Regions from separate parts of the Pantoea sp. Ae19-2 genome, predicted to be linked through region 2. Evidence: predicted binding sites of a transcription regulator. Region 2 holds the regulator's gene; the other holds the start of a gene.
The links. Region 2 encodes LexA, which represses DNA repair genes until DNA is damaged. Its sites were predicted from a motif close to TNCTGTATGTACATACAGNA; they were not measured.

Region 1: dinB (DNA polymerase IV) is a predicted target of LexA. The motif match lies at 5,117-5,136, and genes of this name have one in related genera.

The regions. Positions count from the first base shown of each region.
Region 1 is NZ_JBCHWE010000001.1:2,905,466-2,915,972, reverse strand. Features, by position in the region: gene mtnK (S-methyl-5-thioribose kinase) at 1-54, shown strand, start outside; gene fadE (acyl-CoA dehydrogenase FadE) at 86-2,533, opposite strand; gene lpcA (D-sedoheptulose 7-phosphate isomerase) at 2,790-3,368, shown strand; gene AAIE03_RS13525 (class II glutamine amidotransferase) at 3,423-4,196, shown strand; gene dpaA (peptidoglycan meso-diaminopimelic acid protein amidase) at 4,161-4,901, opposite strand; gene dinB (DNA polymerase IV) at 5,148-6,203, shown strand; gene AAIE03_RS13510 (sugar ABC transporter substrate-binding protein) at 7,469-8,536, opposite strand; gene AAIE03_RS13505 (ABC transporter permease) at 8,567-9,568, opposite strand; gene AAIE03_RS13500 (sugar ABC transporter ATP-binding protein) at 9,565-10,507, opposite strand, start outside.
Region 2 is NZ_JBCHWE010000001.1:3,634,534-3,645,040, reverse strand. Features, by position in the region: gene ubiC (chorismate lyase) at 1-296, shown strand, start outside; gene ubiA (4-hydroxybenzoate octaprenyltransferase) at 308-1,192, shown strand; gene plsB (glycerol-3-phosphate 1-O-acyltransferase PlsB) at 1,322-3,748, opposite strand; gene AAIE03_RS16750 (diacylglycerol kinase) at 3,877-4,245, shown strand; gene lexA (transcriptional repressor LexA) at 4,352-4,966, shown strand; gene dinF (MATE family efflux transporter DinF) at 5,077-6,399, shown strand; gene AAIE03_RS16735 (CsbD family protein) at 6,571-6,783, shown strand; gene zur (zinc uptake transcriptional repressor Zur) at 6,854-7,375, opposite strand; gene AAIE03_RS16725 (conjugal transfer protein TraF) at 7,804-9,075, shown strand; gene dusA (tRNA dihydrouridine(20/20a) synthase DusA) at 9,174-10,169, shown strand; gene pspG (envelope stress response protein PspG) at 10,332-10,507, shown strand, end outside.

The DNA.
Region 1 (10,507 bases), 730 kb from region 2:
GGGCACGTGGACGATGTCGAGGCATTGATTGCCCGCATTCGTCAGGCAGGATAAAAAAAGGCCGACATGATGTCGGCCTGATTGTTTATGCCGCCTCACTGGGGCGGGCGGGTTTTGAGACATCCTGCTTTGCCGGCACGGCCAGCGCATCAGCCTCAAACTCATCCACGTTAATGGAACGCAGACGGCTCTGCTCGGCGCGTTTCAGCACTTCAGCTTCTTTGTCGTCAATCCAGCCCTGTTCCAACGCCTGTTTAGCCAGCGCATCCAGTCGGGTGAATGAGAAGTGTTTTTTATGCTGCTTGCACAGGCGGTCGTGAATCACTTCCGCCGCCATCACGTCCTGCAATGCCTGCTCTAACTGACCAGCAGGATTATGCTGGCTCGGCGCAAGATACTGACCGCGGCCCAGGCGCGAGCGCGTCGCTGAAGGCACCTGCAGCATTTTTGCCAGTTTGTGATCAAGACGATCGGACGGTGCAGGGCAGTGCTGACCACCGGCAAACACCATCAGTCGAATAACGCCAGCCACCAGGCGGTTCGGGAAGTTACTCAGCAGATCGTCCATGGCTTTCTCTGCTTTATTCAGTGCATCCTGCACGCCCCAGTGCACCAGCGGTAAATCGGCTTCGTGGCGTCCTTCATCGTCATAGCGTTTCAGAGTGGCAGACGCCAGGTAGAGCTGACTCAGCACATCACCCAGGCGAGCAGACATCCGTTCGCGACGTTTCAGGCTGCCGCCTAAGACCGCCATAGAGACGTCTGACAGCAAGGCCAGGTTGGCACTAATGCGGTTCATGTGCTGATAATAGCGACGCGTTACATCGCGGGTTGGCGCGGCGCTGGTTCGACCGCCCAGCAGGCCTAGCCACAGGCTGCGCATCGCGTTGCTGCCAACGTGACCAATATGGCTAAACAGCGCCTTATCGAAGGCGGCAACATCGTTGCTGGCGGCGGCGGCCATTTCCTGCAGGACATAAGGATGGCAACGAATTGCCCCCTGACCAAAGATAATCATGCTGCGGGTCAGAATGTTCGCGCCTTCCACGGTGATAGCGATGGGCGCACCCTGATAGGCACGCGCCAGGAAGTTGCTGTCACCCAGCATGATGCCCTTACCACCCGCGATATCCATCGCATCGATGATTGACTGTTGAGCGCGATGGGTACAGTGATATTTGACGATGGCTGACAGCACCGCGGGTTTTTCACCCTGCATAATCCCGGTGGTGATTAGCGTAGCGGCCGCGTCCATTACATAGGCATTACCTGCGATGCGCGCCAGCGGCTCTTCAATACCTTCCATTTTACCGATAGACAGCTTGAACTGACGACGGATGTGCGCATAGGCGCCGGTCGCCAGTGCCACCGTTTTCAGGCTACCGGTTGAGTTTGACGGCAGCGTGATGCCACGGCCGACGGACAGACATTCCACCAGCATCCGCCAGCCCTGACCGGCCATTTCCGGGCCGCCAATGATGAAATCAATGGGGACAAAAATGTCTTTCCCACGGGTTGGACCATTCTGGAACGGTACGTTGAGCGGGAAGTGGCGATGACCGATTTCCACGCCCGGCGTGCTGGTTGGGATCAGGGCACAGGTAATGCCCAGTTCCTCTTTCTCGCCCAGCAGATGCTCGGGGTCGGAAAGCTTAAAGGCCAGACCCAGTACGGTGGCGATTGGGGCTAACGTGATATAGCGCTTGTTCCAGGTCAGTCGCATGCCCAGCACCTGCTGGCCCTGCCATTCGCCCATGCAAACGACGCCGGTATCGGGGATTGCCCCGGCATCGGAACCGGCTTCCGGGCTGGTAAGGGCGAAACAGGGAATCTCATCGCCCCGCGCCAGACGCGGTAAATAGTGATCTTTCTGTTTTTCCGTTCCGTAATGTTGCAGCAGTTCGCCCGGACCCAGTGAGTTAGGCACCCCCACGGTAATCGCCAGAATACCCGATACGCCCGACAGTTTTTGCAACACGCGTGCCTGGGCATAGGCGGAGAATGCCAGTCCGCCGTACTCTTTTTTAATGATCATGGCGAAGAAGCGGTGCTCTTTCAGATAGGCCCACAACTCTGGCGGCATATCCGCCAGTTCATGGGTGATCTGGAAATCATTCGCCATGCGGCAGGCTTCTTCCACCGGGCCATCAATAAAGGCCTGTTCTTCCGGCGTCAGGCGCGGTTGCGGGTAGTTGTGCAGTTTCTGCCAGTCAGGTTTGCCCTGAAACAGATCGCCTTCCCACCAGGTTGTGCCCGCGTCAATCGCCTCTTTTTCCGTACGAGACATCGGCGGCATGACCTGCTGAAAGCGCTGCAGCACCGGTTTGGAAAACAGTTTGCGGCGCAGGCTGGTCAGGTTCAGAGGCAGCAGGATGATCGCCAGCGGCAACAGCAGCCACGGCGTCCACAGGTGGGCCACCGCCATCGCAGCGGTCCACAGCAGCAGGATTGCGCTACTGAGTGACAGAGAGATGCGGTGATAAAACAGGGCGCCAATTAGCACCACTGTCGCAAGAATCGAGACAACCATCATAATGAAGTGCTCCGTTAAGTAGTAAGAGGTCTGACCTGTTATAAGGAGAGGTTTAAATCACCTGCTGGCATTTATCAATTTGTTTACATCGCAATTACAACCTGACTCACAAAATCAGCGAAACAGCGCCCGTAATGAAAATAACGAACGTGAAAAAAACGGCGAGCACACGGCTATCTGACCCTGTGGTGCTTTGCGCAGGTCAACCATTCCGTTAAACTTGCTGCGATTAACCTCCCCTACAAAGGACAAGTCTATGTATCAGGACATTATTCGTTCAGAGCTCAATGAAGCGGCAGAGACGTTGAATCACTTTCTGAGTGACGACGCGAACATTCACACCATCCAACGGGCGGCGGTGATGTTGGCTGACAGCTTCAAAGCGGGCGGCAAAGTGCTTTCCTGCGGCAACGGTGGTTCTCACTGTGATGCGATGCACTTTGCTGAAGAACTCACGGGCCGCTACCGTGAAAATCGTCCTGGATATCCGGCTATTGCCATTTCAGACGTTAGCCACCTTTCCTGCGTGAGCAATGACTTCGGCTATGACCACGTCTTTTCCCGTTACGTTGAAGCGGTAGGGCGTTCAGGCGACGTGCTGCTCGGGATCTCGACGTCAGGAAACTCGGCCAACATCATCAAGGCCGTTGAGGCTGCGCGTGCGCAGGGGATGAAAGTGATCACTCTGACGGGTAAAGATGGCGGCAAGATGGCTGGCAGCGCGGACATTGAAATCCGTGTGCCGCATTTTGGCTATGCCGATCGCATTCAGGAGATCCATATTAAAGTGATTCATATCCTGATGCTGCTGATTGAAAAAGAGATGGTCAGGTAACAGCACGACTGGCCTCCTGAGCGGCAGGAGGCGTTTTGACATAAGGCGGTTGCTATGTGCGAATTGCTCGGGATGAGCGCCAATGTTCCCACCGATATTTGTTTCAGTTTTACCGGATTAGTGCAGCGCGGCGGCGGAACAGGGCCGCATAAAGACGGCTGGGGTATTACGTTTTACGAAGATAAAGGTTGCCGCACCTTTAAAGATCCCTTGCCGAGTTTTAATTCCCCCATTGCGCGTCTGGTGCAGGAATACCCGATCAAGTCCCATTCCGTCGTGGCGCATATTCGCCAGGCGAACCGTGGGCCGGTCTCTCTGGAAAACACCCATCCGTTTACGCGGGAACTGTGGGGGCGAAACTGGACCTATGCGCACAACGGGCAGCTTAAAGGCTACAGGCAACTGGAGACCGGAACCTTTCGTCCGGTTGGTGAAACCGACAGTGAAAAGGCATTCTGCTGGATCCTGCACAAGCTGGCCACGCGCTATCCGCGTACGCCAGGTAACTGGCCTGCGGTCTTTCGCTATATCGGCGAACTGGCGGGCGAACTGCGGCAGAAGGGCGTGTTTAACATGCTGCTGTCGGATGGTCGCTACTTAATGGCGTTCTGCTCGACCAATCTGTTCTGGATTACCCGCCGAGCCCCTTTTGGCCGGGCGCAGCTACTTGATCAGGATGTGGAAATTGATTTCCAGAAACATACCGGCGCGAACGATGTGGTCACTGTCATTGCGACACAGCCGTTAACGGGGAATGAAACCTGGCACCGGATCGTGCCAGGCGAATGGGCTTTATTTTACCTTGGAGAGCGCCAGGAACGACTGTGAGGCCGCTTCGGGTTGTGTGATGACCGGGCTGCTGTTCATCACATATCTGCCGCTGGCAACATTCACCGTTGGCGGCTGATGATATTGCGCAAAGTAGGCATAGCCGGGCTGAAGCTGCTTCCAGAAATCCGCATAGGTGGAATAGCGATGACGCTGCATATTGCTCTCCGTCATGCGAAACGGATAAATGGCAATATTCACTTCCTGCTGGCCATTGCGTAATGCGGCGTTCACATAAGTGAAAATCTGATCCATGTAAGCATTGGTCATGGCATAGCAGCCGATAGACTTGCAGTCGCCATGAATCATCAGGTAGTTACCGCTGTAGCCCTGATCGCGGTCATATTGGTTGGGAAAGCCAATATTAATCGCGCGGTAAAAACGGCTGTCTGGCTTCAGTTGATTCATTTTTACGCTGTAAAAACCTTCCGGGCTTTTAAAATCGCCTTCACGACGTTTAGGGCCAAGGCCGCCAGAAAAGTTGCAGATGCGGTAGGTATCCAGCAAACGGTACTCATTACCAATTTTGCCGTATAGCTCAAGCGTACGCTCTTCCTTAAAGATCTGAATATAAACCGGTGTACCGATTAGCTGTTTCTTTAATTCTTTACTGACCGGGGCCAGTTGCTGAACCGGCTCAGGAGTCATTGCCATGCTGAGGGCTGGCAGTAAAATCATCGCAAACAGAAGTGCGATTTTGCCCATGCTGTGTATACCTTGAAGTGAAGAAGAACAATGGCGCGGTAAGTGCGCCTCTGTTTGCATTATCGGAACTTTCCGCTACCGCAGCGCAACATTAAACATTGTGTGTTTTTTTAGCAATACAGCGCAGAGCAAAATGTCCATTTCTTTGATGGAATAGCGCTGAAAATTTGTAAAGTTTGTTAGCAACTGCAAGAAATATTGCACAAGTCTCTTCTGACTGTATACTTATCCAGTACTGGAGGGGCGATGCGTAAGATCATTCATGTCGATATGGACTGCTTTTTTGCTGCAGTGGAAATGCGTGATGACCCTTCATTACGTGATATTCCCATGGCCATTGGCGGCAGCCGCGATCGCCGCGGCGTGATCAGTACCGCTAACTATCCGGCACGTAAATATGGCGTGCGCAGTGCGATGCCGACCGGTATGGCATTAAAGCTTTGCCCCCATCTGCGTTTATTGCCCGGGCGCTATGAAGTCTATAAAGAAGCCTCCAGCCAGATTCGCGCCATCTTTTCCCGTTTTACCTCCCTTATTGAGCCGCTGTCGCTGGATGAAGCCTATCTGGACGTTACCGACAGCACGCACTGCCAGGGCTCTGCCACGTTGATCGCCCAGGAGATCCGCGCCACTATTTTTCGCGAAACGCAGCTTACCGCCTCGGCGGGCATCGCACCGATCAAGTTCCTTGCCAAGATCGCCTCCGATTTAAATAAGCCGGATGGTCAGTACGTCATCACGCCTGCGCAGATGTCTGACTTTTTGCTGGCATTACCCTTGGCAAAAATCCCCGGCGTGGGGAAAGTCTCGGCAAAAAAGTTGGAAGAGATGGGCCTGCACACCTGCGCCGACGTGCAAAATGCCGATTTGGCACTGCTGCTAAAACGTTTTGGTAAGTTTGGCCGGATATTATGGGAGCGCAGCCACGGTATTGATGAACGCGGTGTGGTGGTGGAACGCGAACGGAAATCATTAGGCGTTGAGCGTACGCTGGCTGACGATATCGACAGCTGGGAGCGCTGCCTGGAAATCATTGATTACCTCTATGCCGAGCTTGATCGGCGCCTGACGCAGATTCGCCCCGATAAGCATATTGCGCGCCAGGGCGTGAAGCTGAAGTTCAGTGATTTCCAGCAGACGACTCAGGAGCATGTCTGGCCGGTGCTAAATAAAGAAGACATGATTGCCGTGGCGCGTAAAACCTGGGATGAGCGCCGGGCGGGTCGCGGTGTGCGGCTGGTGGGATTGCATGTGACGCTGGTGGATCCGCAGCTGGAGCGGCAGCTGTTGCTGGGCATATAGGGGGAGTTCCGCCGTTGGCGGGGATGGGGTTTGCTCTGAGTATGTTCCGCCCGCCAGGCGGCAGGGAGTTTCAGCCTGCCCGTGCAGGCGGTCGGGTTAAGGGGCTCGCGCCAGCCCCTTAACAATCCCGGCGTCCGGCAGCCGCCGCTGTTCCTTCGTCGTTTGCTGCGGCCTGACGGACCGTCCGGATGCGCCCTCCCTGGCGCAGCCGTCCTCGTCGCGGCGTCCCTGCCGCGCCGTCCTGGCCTTCGCTCTCTCCTCAGCGCGGCGGATGCCTCAGGAAAACCCCCGCCTGTGGGATTTTGTTCTTTTTTTTGTGCGGCTTTGCCTGGGGCCTGCCAGGTGATAAGTCCACGGTTTTGCTCCGAGAATGTTCCGCCCGCCAGGCGGTGGGGAGTTTCAGCCTGTCCATGCAGGCGGTCGGGTTAAGGGGCTTGCGCCAGCCCCTTAACAATCCCGGCGTCCGGCAGCCGCCGCTGTTCCTTCGTCATTCACTGCGGCCTGACGGACCGTCCGGATGCGCCGTCCCTGGCGCAGCCGTCCTCGTCGCGGCTTCCGTGCCGCGCCGTCCTGGCCTTCGTTCTCTCCTCAGCGCGGCGGATGCCTCAAGCAAACCCTCGCCTGTGAGGGCGTGTATTTTTCCCAAAGGCCTGCTTTGCCTGTTATTAACATGCGCAATCAGAACTGAAGACAGGAAGGCCTGACGAAAATGAAAAAATGAACAGCAATAAGCTGTGATGCTTTTCTGGCATCTGAAGCGACGCGGAAAGTAGTTTTGGCACAGGTATCAAAGCGGTGGAGTGGGCCGGCCTTCCCACTCGCTGAGCGGATGCAGGATTTCCGGATGAGCCGACAGGACGTCGGCGAAAGTCAGGCCGCGCCAGGGATGGCGCGTCCTGGCGGTCCGGCAGAAATCCTGAAGCAGCGAAGGGACCGCGCAGCGGCGGGTGGGCAGGACGGGAGCCCGGGGTCAAGGGGCCGCGGTGACTGGCGGCCCCTTGTCGGTCGCCCGCATGGGGCGAGCTGAAACTGCCTGCCGCCTGGCGAGCGAAACCTTCCCGGAGCTTTATGACTGGACGCCGCTCAGGCTGTAAAGCCGGGAGCCCGGGGTCAAGGGGCCGCGGCGACTGGCGGCCCCTTGTCGGTCGCCCGCACGGGGCGAGCTGAAACTGCCTGCCGCCTGGCGAGCGAAACCTTCTCGGCGCTTTGTGACTGGACGCCGCTCAGGCGGCAAGCCTTAACCACCCCTGTTCGGCGACGAACACCTACTTCTTATATTTCGCTTCCAGCGTCGCAAACCACGGCTGGACGAAATCCTCATTACTGCCCCAGCCTGGAATAATCTTGTTCAGCGACGCCACGTTCACCGCACCTGGATGGCTGTTGAGCGCCTGCTGAGAAATCGACGCGGCTTTGAATTCATACGTCGCTGGGGTGGTTTCACCGGCAATCTTGTTCGCCACCAGGCGCATATTTACGGCTCCGATGGTTTTAGGATCGACCGCGACGGTCTGTACCCACGGGCTGCCTTTCTGACGCATCAGCTGCAAATCCTGATTGGAGACATCAATGCTGTACAGTTTGATCTCTGTACGGCCATTCTCCTGCAGCGCTTTATAAGCGCCCTGGCTGAACGCATCCCACGCGCCCCAGATGGCATCGATCTTGCCTTTGGGGTATTTCGCCAGAATAGCGCCCACTTTATTGGCGGTGTCGCCCTGAACATCCGTTGATACCGCGCCAATCGACTCAAGTTGATGAATGCCCGGGTTCTCTTTCAGCAGTTTTTCATAAACCACCTGACGACGTTCCATCGGTGGGAAACCCGCTACCCATAATTTAACGATGTTGGCTTTACCGTTGAAATCTTTGATTAACTGTCCCAGAGACAGTTGAGCCAGAGAAGCATCATCCTGAGCTGTCACCGTAACGCCCGGAATCGGAGTATCCACCGGTGTATCAAATACCGAGACTTTAATACCAGCGTCCGCAATGCGTTTTACCAGCGCGCTGGCGTATGGCGCTTTGCCATGTGACAGAACAATACCGTCGTATTTCTGGCTGATGGCCTGATTCACGAAATCCTGAAAGCGCGCATCGTCGCCGTTGCTGAGAAACGTACTGACTTTAAAGCCCAACTGGCGGCCTTGTTGAATCGCCCCCGCAACAAACTGCGTGGTGTTGTCGTCTGAGCCAAGGTTACGGATAACCGCAATACGGATCGGCCCTTCATGGTTAGCGATAGCGGCAGGAACGGGCGTAACGGTGTCGGCAAACGCTGCGCTGGCGTTTAGCAGGCTTAATGCCAGCAGCGAGAGTGTTATCTTTTTCATTATTCTTAACTCCAGTAAGGGGAACGCGCCTCAGCGGCGCTGAACGTACGTGATAGCCAGTGCTAAAGCCAGCACCAGCCCTTTAATAATGTCCATGGCGTAATAGGGCACGGATAACATCACCAGACCGTTTTGCAGCACGCCAAGAATAACGGCACCAAGTAGCGTACCCAGCGCATTCGGTTTACCTGAACCGGCAAGGGATAAGCCGATCCAGGCCGCAGCGACGGCATCCATCAGATAACCGCCGCCCGCATTCACCTGCGACGATCCAATGCGTGAGGCCAGCAGAATACCGCCCAGCCCCGCTAACAATGAGGCGATAACATAGGCCAGTACGCGATAACGCGTGGTACGAATACCCGAAAGTCTGGCGGCTTCGGGATTACCGCCCAACGCGTACATGCGGCGACCGTGCTTTGTCAGGGATAGCGCCAGCTGTGCAACGATCGTGACAACCAACATGATAATGACGATGGTGGGCACCTGGCCCAGCAGGTTAAAGGTTGCCGGAATTGTGCCCTCAGCCATGTCGCCGCTGGGCAACACCATATTTTCCGTAATCGAGCCACCAAAGCTGTAGGTCATTGCCACGCCCTGAATCACAAACAGGGTGGCGAGTGTTGCCAGCATGTCGGGAATACGCAGCACCACGATCAGGAAGGCGTTGAACAGGCCGACCAGCGTACAAAGGGCCAGCGTAATCGCGATAGCCGCCGTCGTATCAAAGCCGTACCAGACGAATAACGAAATCACCAGGGCGTTTGCCAGTGAGGCGGTCGAACCAACGGAAAGATCGAAGCCGCCCACGGTCAGCGACACGGAAACGCCCACCGCGATAACGGTCACGATGGCGATGGATCGCAGGATATTAATGATATTGTTCGGCTCCAGAAAACTGTCGGATGCCAGACCAAAGGCTGCGATCAATATCACTACCGTCAGCAGCATGCCCCACTTGTACAGGAAATCGAACAGTTGATGGCGCAGCGAGGAAGACGCTGCATTCAGGGATAAGTCTTTACTGCTCACGCAGGGGTTCCTCCGGTGGAATAGAGCAAAAGTGTCTCTTCTGTGGCTTGCCGTCCCTCTAACTCCGCCACAATACGTCCATCCCAGAGCACACAAATACGGTCGCATAAGCCGACCAGTTCAGAAAATTCGCCAGAGGCGTAAATTATGCCTTTGCCTTCATGGGCAAGGTTGCTGATCAGCGTGAACAGCTCCGTTTTGGCTTTAACGTCCACGCCTTTCGTGGGTTCATCAAAAATCAGTACGTCGGCGTTGTTGCGTAACCACTTGCCTATCGCCACTTTTTGCTGATTACCACCTGAGAGACGACGCAACTGCTGCGCCGGGCCTGTCGTACGTACGCTGAGACGACGGATAACCTCCTCTGCCCAGCGCCAGGCCTGACGATGACCAAACAGGCTCCAGCGGGAAAAACTGTCGTCTGCGCTGATACTCAGGTTCATCGCCACCGATTCATCAATGAAAATGCCTTCTTTGCGACGCTCTTCGGGCACCAGGGCCATGCGCTGTTGCACCGAGTCGTGTGGCGATCGCGGTTTCCAGCGTTTACCGTGCAGTTCACCGCCTGAAACACGGCTCTTACTGGCACCGAACAGCGCCTTGCAGAGTTCGGTTTTCCCTGCACCGGCCAGACCGGCAATGCCCAGAATCTCGCCTTTGTGCAGGCGCAGCGAGATATCCTGTAGCAGGTGTTCATCATGCAAACCCTCCACCGCCATGAGCACGGACTGCGGCTGAAAGGGGCGACGCGGGGGATAAATATCGGTTAACGGATGCCCCAGCATTTTTTCAACAATCTGCTCACCGCTCAGCGAAGCCATCGGGGCGCTTTCGATCAGCCGTCCATCGCGCAGCACCGTCAGGCGATCGCAAATGGCTTTCAGCTCGTGGATGCGGTGAGAAATAAACACCACGCCAATGCCGCTGGTCTGCAGGCGA
Region 2 (10,507 bases):
AGCGTTTCTGGCTGCGAGAAGTCATTCTCTACGGGGATGAGGAACCTTGGCTGGCAGGGCGCACGCTGGTGCCAGAAAGTACCCTCAACGGCCCGGAAGCGATGTTACAGCAACTCGGTACGCGCCCGCTGGGGCGTTACCTGTTCTCGTCCTCAACGCTGACCCGCGATTTCATTGAACCTGGCCGCGTTGATGCGCTCTGGGGACGCCGCTCGCGCCTGCGACTGTCAGGGAAACCGCTGCTGTTAACGGAACTGTTTTTACCGGCTTCGCCGCTCTATCGTGATCAAGGTTAAGGGTTTGACCTGTGCAGAACACACAAAACATGACGAAATGGCAGGCTTACAGCCGCCTGATGCGCATTGATAAGCCGATTGGCGCTCTGCTGCTGCTGTGGCCAACATTGTGGGCGCTGTGGTTGGCAAAGATGGCTGTTCCGCCCCTACACATACTGGCGGTGTTTGTCGCCGGGGTATTTGTTATGCGCGCCGCAGGCTGTGTCATCAATGATTATGCCGATCGCAAGGTCGATGGTCATGTCGAGCGCACGAAGCACCGGCCGCTGGCAAGCGGTGCCGTCACCGCGAAAGAGGCCAAATACTTATTTGTGGTGTTAGGACTGATTGCCTTTGCCCTGGTGCTGAGCATGAACCTGATGACCATCATGCTCTCGGTCGTGGGCCTGGCACTGGCCTGGGTCTATCCGTTTATGAAGCGCTATACGCATTTGCCGCAGGTGGTGCTTGGCGCGGCGTTTGGCTGGGCGATTCCCATGGCATGGTCGGCAGTTAGTGAGTCCTTACCTCTTGTCTGCTGGCTGGTATTTCTGGCTAACATTTGCTGGACGGTGGTTTATGACACGCAATATGCCATGGTCGATCGCGATGATGACCTGAAGATTGGCGTTAAATCAACGGCGATACTGTTTGGCCGCTACGACAAATTCATTATTGGTTTGCTGCAGTTGGCGACGCTGGTACTCATGGCGTGGGTAGGGATGATTCTGGATCTGAACGGGGCGTTTTACTGGACACTATTGCTGGCTGGCGGGCTGTTTGTTTATCAGCAAAAGCTGATCGCAGAGCGCGATCGCCAGGCCTGTTTCCGCGCTTTTCTGAACAACAACTACGTAGGACTGGTTCTGTTTCTGGGCGTGCTGATGAATACGCCGCCGTTTTCACAGCTTCTTTAAACGCCATTGACAGGACATCACAGCCAGCTTGTGGATTGGAAAGTGGGTCAAAGCGGGTAGTTGCGCCATGCCAGCACGCGGATAAAAAAGGCGACCTCAATGGTCGCCTTTTTCGTTGTCGCTGACTCGTTAATCGTGCGCGACAGCGCTCTCAATGGTCATGCGTACATCGCTGGTAACCAGCTCAGCCAGGATATGCCAGGTCGCCAGCGTCTGCGCCACGTCTGCATCGCCACTGTCGCTGATATAGCCTTCATCACGCAGTGTGAGCACCAGTGAGGAGAACACCGCTTTATCAAAGAACTCCGGCGCGTTGATGCCGTGCAACACGCTCAGACGCTGCGCCAGGGTACGGCTCTCTTTTTCCAGCGTGCCACGGTTGATGGTGGGCTTGGCACTCAGGATGGAGAAAGTAATGGCGTAGCGCTGCAGCGTCTCACGTACACCTGCGGCCAGCAGCTGAAGCGTACGGTAACGCGCGGTATTGAACGACAGCAGGCCCGCTTCAATGGTAATCAGCCCCTGACGCGTCAGTTCCTGGCACAAATCAGTGAGCAACTGCGGCAGTTGGTCATTGCTCCAGCGCAGGAACAGTTCGCTCTTCAGCATGGGGTAAATCAGACTGACCTGACGCAGCAGTTCGGCTTCGCTCAGATTACGGTGCTGCTGCACAATCGCCGCAATCAGCGCTGGCATTACCAGCATATGATGAATGTTATTACGGTAGTAGGTCATCAGCACGGCCTGCTCGCGCGGCAGAATAATGATGTCACCAATACTGTCTTTCTCACTCTCGAACTTGTTCATGCTAAGGGCATGGTCCAGCAAGGCTTCGGCGGACATGTCTGGCAATGTTGCATCCGGTGAGTAGGGCACATTGCGCAGCAACTGGGTGTAGCACTCCAGTTGCTCAATCAGCTGCTCGCGAGTTAGTGAGCGCTGACGTGAAGCAAGCAGGGCGGTCACGCACAGGTTCATGGCATTCGCCGCGCCGGCTTCATTGATTCGCACCATGATGGTGGCCGCGATATCATTCGCCGTTGGGGTTAACCAACCCGGGCGTTGGGCTTCAATGGGATCGATAGAATCCCGCCATTCAGGAACGCGCTTGTTCAGATAATTTATCAGCGGCAGCGGCTCACCAAAATTCACGTATCCCTGGCCGAGGTTACGCAGCTTGCGCAAGCCGCGCACCATCTGCATAAAGCCTTCTTTCTCTTTAACGGCACCGCGCAGTTCTTTCGCGTAGGTTCCCACTTCCATGACGTGTTCATAGCCGATGTAAATAGGCACTAACGTGATAGGGCGCGTACCGCCGCGCAACATGGCCTGCAGCGTCATGGATAACGTCCCGGTTTTAGGATCCAGCAGTCGGCCAGTACGTGAACGGCCGCCTTCAACGAAGTACTCGACGGAATAGCCGCGGGTAAAAAGCTCGCCCAGATATTCGCGGAAAACGGTGGAGTAGAGCTTGTTGCCCTTAAAGGTACGGCGAATAAAGAAGGCACCCAGACGGCGGAAAATCGGCCCGGCAGGCCAGAAATTCAGGTTAATACCGGCGGCGATGTGCGGCGGTACCAGCCCCTGGTGATACAGCACGTAAGACAGCAGCAGGTAATCCATGTGGCTGCGGTGGCAGGGCACATAAACGATCTCGTGTCCGTCCTGCGCCAACTGACGCACGCGCTCACCGCCGTTCACATTGATACCCTGATAGAGGCGGCTCCAGAGCCAGCCCATTACCCGGTCCGTCACGCGAATGGCTTCATAGGAGAAGTTGGCGGCAATCTCTTCCATCATCTCGATGGCGTTCTGCTGCGCTTTCTCATGGGAAATCTTTTTACTGCGTGCTTCGTCTTCTACCGCTTTTTCAATCGCCTTCGATTGCAGCAGGCGGTTGAACAAATCCTGGCGCGCGGGAAGGCGCGGGCCAACAGCCGCCAGACGCTGACGGGCAAAGTGGATACGGGCAACCCGGGCCAGTTTCTGGGCGATGGATTTATCCGTGCCGTGCTCAGTCGCCATACGACGCAGAGAGACGGTCGGTGAGAAGCGCACAAAACTGTCACGTCCATGCCAGAGCACGGCAAAGAATTTTTGTACGCCGTTAAGCAAGCGCAAATGCGGTGGATTGTCTTCACCCTGCACTTCCCGGCCAGGTGCACGACCAAACATAACTGAAACCGGTAACATCTGAATATCAAGCTCAGGATTACTGCGGTGCAGATCAAGATATTCGTGGAAGATTTTTACCGACTCGACGCTGGGCACGAAATAGGGGAACACGCGCGGACCGTCGTGAATAAAGACATGGCGCGGCAACAGGGCCCCGTCAATCTCCAGTGGTGAGAGCGGATCGGGCAGATCGTGCCGGATGCACTGCGCACGCAAAGTGAGGAGATCGGCCTTTGAATCATAAGGCAGGACATACATAATAGGCCGGGTAGGATCCAGCCCATGTTCGGATACGGGATCGGCCGGAATGGCCTTACTCTTTACCAGAAACGAAAGGGGTAAATTCAGTAATTTATAAAAAAGTATACGCCAACCTGACATAGACAATATGAAGCCTCTTGTTAGCAAAGCGGCGCAAGCTTATCAGAAAGCGCAGCAAAAATCTGTGACAGCGACAATTGTGCGCTGCCCAATATTGACGTCAATCCTTTGAAAAGAGTTCCTTTATTATGACAAATAATGCCACCGGCCTTAACCGTATTGTGAAAGCGGCCGGCTATTCATGGCAAGGTCTGCGTGCTGCCTGGCAGCACGAAGCCGCTTTTCGTCAGGAAGCGGTTGCCGCAGTGGTGGCGATTATCCTGGCCTGCTGGCTGGATGTCGATACTGTTTCGCGCATCCTGATGATTGGTTCTGTCGTGCTGGTGATTATTGTCGAAGTCCTGAACAGCGCGATAGAAGCCGTGGTAGACCGCACAGGCCAAGAGCGTCATCCGCTTGCCGGGCGGGCAAAAGACATGGGATCCGCTGCCGTTTTTATCGCAATATTACTGGCCCTTTTTGTCTGGGGAACGCTGCTTTGGTCGCATTTGCGATAAGCGTTCCATCTCGGCTCAAATAACTGATTTTGACCTGAGTTTTGGTTTCCATTTCACCAATACCTGTATATACTCACAGCGACTGTATAAACAACCAGGGGGCGGGATGAAAGCATTAACCAGCAGGCAGCAACAGGTCTACGACTTGATTCGCGACCACATTAATCAAACAGGCATGCCGCCAACGCGTGCAGAAATTGCTGCACAACTCGGTTTTCGTTCGCCCAATGCGGCCGAAGAACACCTGAAAGCACTGGCGCGTAAAGGCGTGATTGAAATTGTCTCTGGTGCGTCCCGCGGTATCCGTTTGTTAATGGAAGAAGAGCCATCAGAGGGCCTGCCGCTGATCGGTCGTGTTGCCGCCGGTGAGCCATTACTGGCCCAGGAACACATTGAAACGCATTACAAAGTGGATCCCGACATGTTCAAGCCTTCAGCGGATTTCCTGCTGCGCGTAAGCGGTATGTCAATGAAAGACATCGGCATCATGGATGGCGATCTGCTGGCCGTACACAAAACGCAGGACGTGCGCAATGGTCAGGTTGTGGTGGCGCGCATCGATGACGAAGTCACGGTAAAACGCTGGAAAAAGCAGGGTTCTGTGGTGCATCTCTTACCTGAAAACAATGATTTCGAGCCTATCGTTGTTGACACCCGTGCCCAGTCACTGACCGTTGAAGGTCTGGCCGTGGGCATTGTGCGTAACGGTGAGTGGCTGTAAAACCGGTTAAGATTGTCGGCTTTCGTCAATCTTACTATTCCCCTGCTTGTCCTTACTTTTCCGCTGTGGGTTGACCTGAAACCCCGGCGGTTCATCGCACGGATTCACGAATGCGCTTTCTGACGGCTACCGATAAAAAACTGTGGCGGTTAGCGCTGCCCATGATCCTGTCAAATATTACGGTTCCTTTGCTCGGCTTGGTCGATACGGCCGTTATTGGCCATCTCGACAGTCCGATCTATCTGGGCGGCGTCGCCGTAGGCACGACCGTCACCAGCTTTGTCTTCATGTTGCTGCTTTTTCTACGCATGAGCACTACGGGCTTAACGGCACAGGCATTCGGTGCGGGCGATAAGACCGCGCTGGCGCGTGCGCTGACACAGCCACTGATCATCGCCCTGGTGGTCGGCATCCTGTTTATCTTCCTCCGCTATCCCGTCACCGCATTGGCGACCCGCTTTGTCGGTGGGGATCCGTCGGTGCTGGAACAGGCTGCCCTGTTTATTCATATTCGCTGGCTCAGCGCGCCCGCAACGCTGGCTAACCTGGTAATCCTGGGCTGGCTGCTGGGCGTTCAGTATGCCCGGGCACCCGTCATCCTGCTGGTGGTGGGGAATGTCATCAATATCCTGTTAGATCTTTGGTTGGTTCTGGGCCTGCACTGGGGCGTGGCCGGTGCTGCCACCGCCACCGCGCTGGCAGAATACGCGACGTTGCTGGTCGGTATGGCAATGGTGTGGCGCGTATTAAGGCTCCGTGGTATCAGGTTTGATATGCTCGCCCGCAGCTGGCGTGGCGATATTCACCGCCTTCTTCGCCTTAACCGCGATATCTTACTGCGCTCATTGCTCTTGCAGCTCTGCTTTGCCTCGCTGACCGTACTGGGTGCCCGTATTGGCCCGGATGTGGTAGCGGTAAATGCTATCCTTCTGATGTTTATCACTTTTACCGCTTATGCCCTGGACGGCTTTGCCTATGCCGTCGAGGCCTTTGCTGGCGAAGCACACGGGGCAAAAGACGGTAGCCGACTGCAGCAGGTATGGTTGTCTGCCTGTCGCCAGGCCCTGTTAGTGGCGCTGTTTTTCTCGCTGGCCTATGCTTTTTTTGGCTATCAGATCGTGACTTTGCTGACTTCTATTCGTGCACTGCAAGAGGCGGCCGATAGTTTTCTGATTTGGCAGATGGTGTTACCGCTGATCGGCGTCTGGTGCTATCTACTGGATGGCATGTTTATTGGCGCAACGCGGGGCAGAGAAATGCGTAACAGCATGGCAGTGGCTGCGCTGGGTTACTTCCTGACGCTCACGACACTGCCTTGGCTGGGCAACCATGGTTTGTGGCTGGCTATCGCCGTTTTCCTGGCCCTGCGCGGCTTATCCTTGTGGCTGGTCTGGCGTAAGCACTGGCGTAATGGCACCTGGTTCAATGCCTGACCGCTCAGCCGGAATTATGACGCAGGATACATAATATTTTCATTTTTTCCGGCAATCCTGAGATTACCTACTACAATTAACTTTGAATGGCGCTGATGACCAGCGCTTTATATCGTGATTTTGCTTAACTGCAAGATAATGCGAAACCGAAGGATAACGTGGAGGTCTGCAATGAATAAAGACGAAGCGAGTGGTAACTGGAAACAGTTCAAAGGAAAAATGAAAGAGAAATGGGGCAAGCTGACCGATGATGACATGCAAGTCATTGAAGGTAAACGCGATCAGCTGGTCGGTAAAATCCAGGAACGTTACGGCTACGCAAAAGAAGAAGCGGAGAAGGAAGTAACGGCCTGGGAAGGTTCTAACAAAGATTACCGCTGGTAATCACGCTTTTCAGGGACGCTCCTACCCGGGTCGGTACGCTCATGCCGGCCACCGCACAAGGATGTGCAAACTAGCCCCGCTTACCGCGCTTTTTCCCTTCAGTATGATGATCGTGATCACAATGTTCATGCTGTTCACACGCCTCAACTTCAGCACAGTTCTCACATAAGCCATGCGCTTCGATCACGCTATTTCTGAGGACAAAATGGGCTTCCTCAGCCAAAGAGGCGATGATCTGCTCCGCGCCCTGAGCCTGCTTTTCGGTCACGCCAGCACAGCGATCGCACACCAGCATAACCGACGTGTGTGCAGGCGCTTCGAAGTGATGGCACATTACGTAGCTGTTATTTGACTCCACCCGATGAATAAATCCCTGCTCTAGCAGGAAATCCAGCGCGCGATAAACGGTGGGCGGTTTTGCCTGTGGCTCGCTAACCCGCAGCTGATCAAGCAGATCATAGGCACTGATTGAGCCAGGCTGTCCGGCCATCAACCTCAGCACTTCTGCTCGCTGTGTTGTCAGGCGGACACCGCGCTGTAAACACAGCTTCTCAGCCTGGGTCATAATTTGCTCTGGCGTCATGGTTGACATGAAAGTTCTCCGCTGGACAGGTGATGTTATCTTATCACAATAATTATGTTGACGCTGAACCTCGCCAGGAGTCCCTAAGCCTGCCTTTTTGGCCGCTTTTCCCCCCTGTTTTCCCCCGGCAACAACCCGCCTGAGACCAGTGTATTTCAGAATGTTTATAGATATTTTTTACTTTTACTTTACATCTCACTGAGTTAAGCACTAATGTTTAAATGTTCTTAATAAAGTGCTGGCTCAGACCGGATTTGCCTGAAGCTTTTCTGGCGGTAACTGCACATATCGGATCGAAAAATAATCAATCCACGGAATTGCGCCACTATTTACTCTGAATTCACAGCAATAAAGCGTTAGCAATCCTCCACAATGGAGGTAACAAACTATTCAGTCGTTAATGTTTTGACGGCAATATTTCAGGTGATGATAAGCAAATGGCAAAATTAACCGTACCACGTTCCGTTCTGGTTTTTCCTGCAGTGTTCAATGCCCTGGTTTTTTCATCTTCCGCGCTTGCCGCAGGAACCTGGTATGATGCCCGTAACGATGCCATGGGTGGAACAGGCGTGGCGTCCTCGACCTACGGATCAGCCGTTCTGGCCAACCCGGCCTTGATGACCAAAGCGAAACCTGATGACGATGTCAGCATCATTATTCCCAGTGCCGGTGCGCAAATCACCGACAAAGACAAGATGGTCGATAAGATCGATAACATCACTGACACAGTGAATCGCTATCAGGATCTGTTCGAAAATGCATCGGGGTTTGAGCTGTTGCGTCGTATTCCTGAGATACAGGCCGCGTCAGGCGACTTAGCGAATACGCTCCGGGACTTACGCGGTAACAAAGCCAATGCCACAGCGGGCGTGGCGATCGCCGTAACCATCCCTAACGAAACCCTGCCTTTTGCTTTTGTGACTAAGGCTTACGGTACAGCACATGTACGCGCAAACGTGAAAGAGGGTGACATTGTCATACTGCAGGGCGTTGCTGATGGCAGCTTTGCAGGTATTCCTGGCGGTCCCTTTGGGCTGGCTAATATCCAAAACTTGCTGGGTTCCAGTGCCAATGGGCTGGCTGCACTGAATACGGATTATGGTATTGCCGTTGCGCATGAATTCACCATCGCCGGTCAGCCGGTTTCAATTGGCATTACACCCAAGCTGCAAAAAACCTGGCTGTATAACTATTCCGCCAGCGTCTATAACTACGACAAAAACGATTTACGCGATGGCCGCTACCGCAGCACGGAAAGTGGCTTCAACATTGATGCCGGCATGGCGACAGTGTTTGCTGAAAACTGGACGCTGGGCGTGACCGGACAAAACCTGGTTTCCCGCGATCTGGAAACGAAAGAAGTGAACGGCTACCGCGATACTTACGAAATCCGGCCGTTAGTAACCGCGGGTTTAGCCTGGGATAAAGGTCCCGTTACCCTGACAGGCGATGTTGACCTCACTGAAACCCATCGCTTTAAATCGCAGGAAAACAGCCAGTACGCTGGCGTCGGTGCGGAATACCGTGTACTGGACTGGCTGCAGTTACGTGCTGGTTACCGCGCGGACATGCGTTCGACTGATGAAAACGTAGCCACAGCCGGTTTCGGCCTGTCACCATTCAATAATTCTGTGCACCTGGATCTGGCGGGTTCGGTAGGCCAAAACAATACCTGGGGCGCGATGGCTCAGCTCGGATTTAATTTCTAATCTCCGCCATTCACGGGCGGGCGATACCTTGTCGCCCGCCCTTATGCTATCCTTGCGCAGAATATCATCACTGTTAACCACCGGACCGACTGCGCTTCATGACCGATACTTTTTCATCCCAACGTTTCTCCATTGCCCCCATGCTCGACTGGACTGACCGTCACTGTCGCTATTTCCATCGCCAGCTTACGGCTGACACGCTGCTGTATACCGAGATGGTAACAACGGGCGCGATTATTCACGGCAAAGGCGATTATCTGGCATACAGCGAGCAGGAGCACCCGGTCGCATTGCAGTTGGGCGGCAGCGATCCCGCAGCCCTGGCGCAGTGTGCGGCGCTGGCAGAGCAGCGCGGTTACGATGAGGTGAACCTCAATGTCGGTTGCCCGTCAGACCGGGTACAGAATGGTCGTTTTGGCGCCTGCCTGATGGCGGAAGCTGGCTTAGTGGCTGACGGCATCAAAGCGATGCGCGATGTGGTGGATATCCCGGTAACGGTTAAAACGCGCATCGGCATTGACGATCAGGACAGCTATGCTTTCCTTACCGACTTTATCGGCACGGTTGCCGAACGCGGTGGTTGTGACACCTTTATTATCCATGCCCGCAAAGCCTGGCTTTCCGGACTCAGCCCGAAAGAGAACCGTGAGATCCCACCGCTGGATTACCCACGTGTTTACCAGTTAAAACGCGATTTCCCTCAGTTAACGATTGCGATTAACGGCGGCGTTAAAACGCTTGGAGAAGCGAAAACGCATCTTCAGCACCTGGATGGCGTCATGATGGGCCGCGAAGCCTATCAAAACCCCGGTATCCTCGCACAGGTGGATCGTGAATTATTTGGCCGCGACCGTCCTGCTGTCGATCCGGTTGCGGTGGTGCGCGCGATGTATCCTTATATCGAGGCAGAACTGTCGAAAGGCACCTATCTCGGCCATGTCACGCGCCATATGTTGGGCCTGTTCCAGGGCATTCCTGGTGCACGTCAGTGGCGTCGTCATCTTAGTGAAAATGCGCACAAACCTGGCGCTGACGTCCGCGTGCTAGAGGCGGCGCTGGCGTTGGTCGCCGACAAAATTCCTCAGGAAGCCTAGTTCTGCCAAACCAGCCATCAGGCTGGTTTTTTTAACACCATAATTTGGTGAATTTCATCATCTTTGGGCTGGGGCTATTCTGTTATCTTATTTAAAATCAAAAAGTTAACCTTTGGCACGTTTCTTGTAATAAATAATCTATTGATAACGAGGAGCACCAAAATGGACATACTTTTTGTATTGGGTTTTTTCCTGATGCTGTTATTCACCGGCGTGTCCCTGTTAGGCGTCATTGCTGCCCTGATCGTCGCGACGGTGGTGATGTTTATCGGTGGCGTGTTTGCGCTTATCGTACACGTTCTGCCCTGGCTCATACTGGCGGTGGCAGCGGTGTGGCT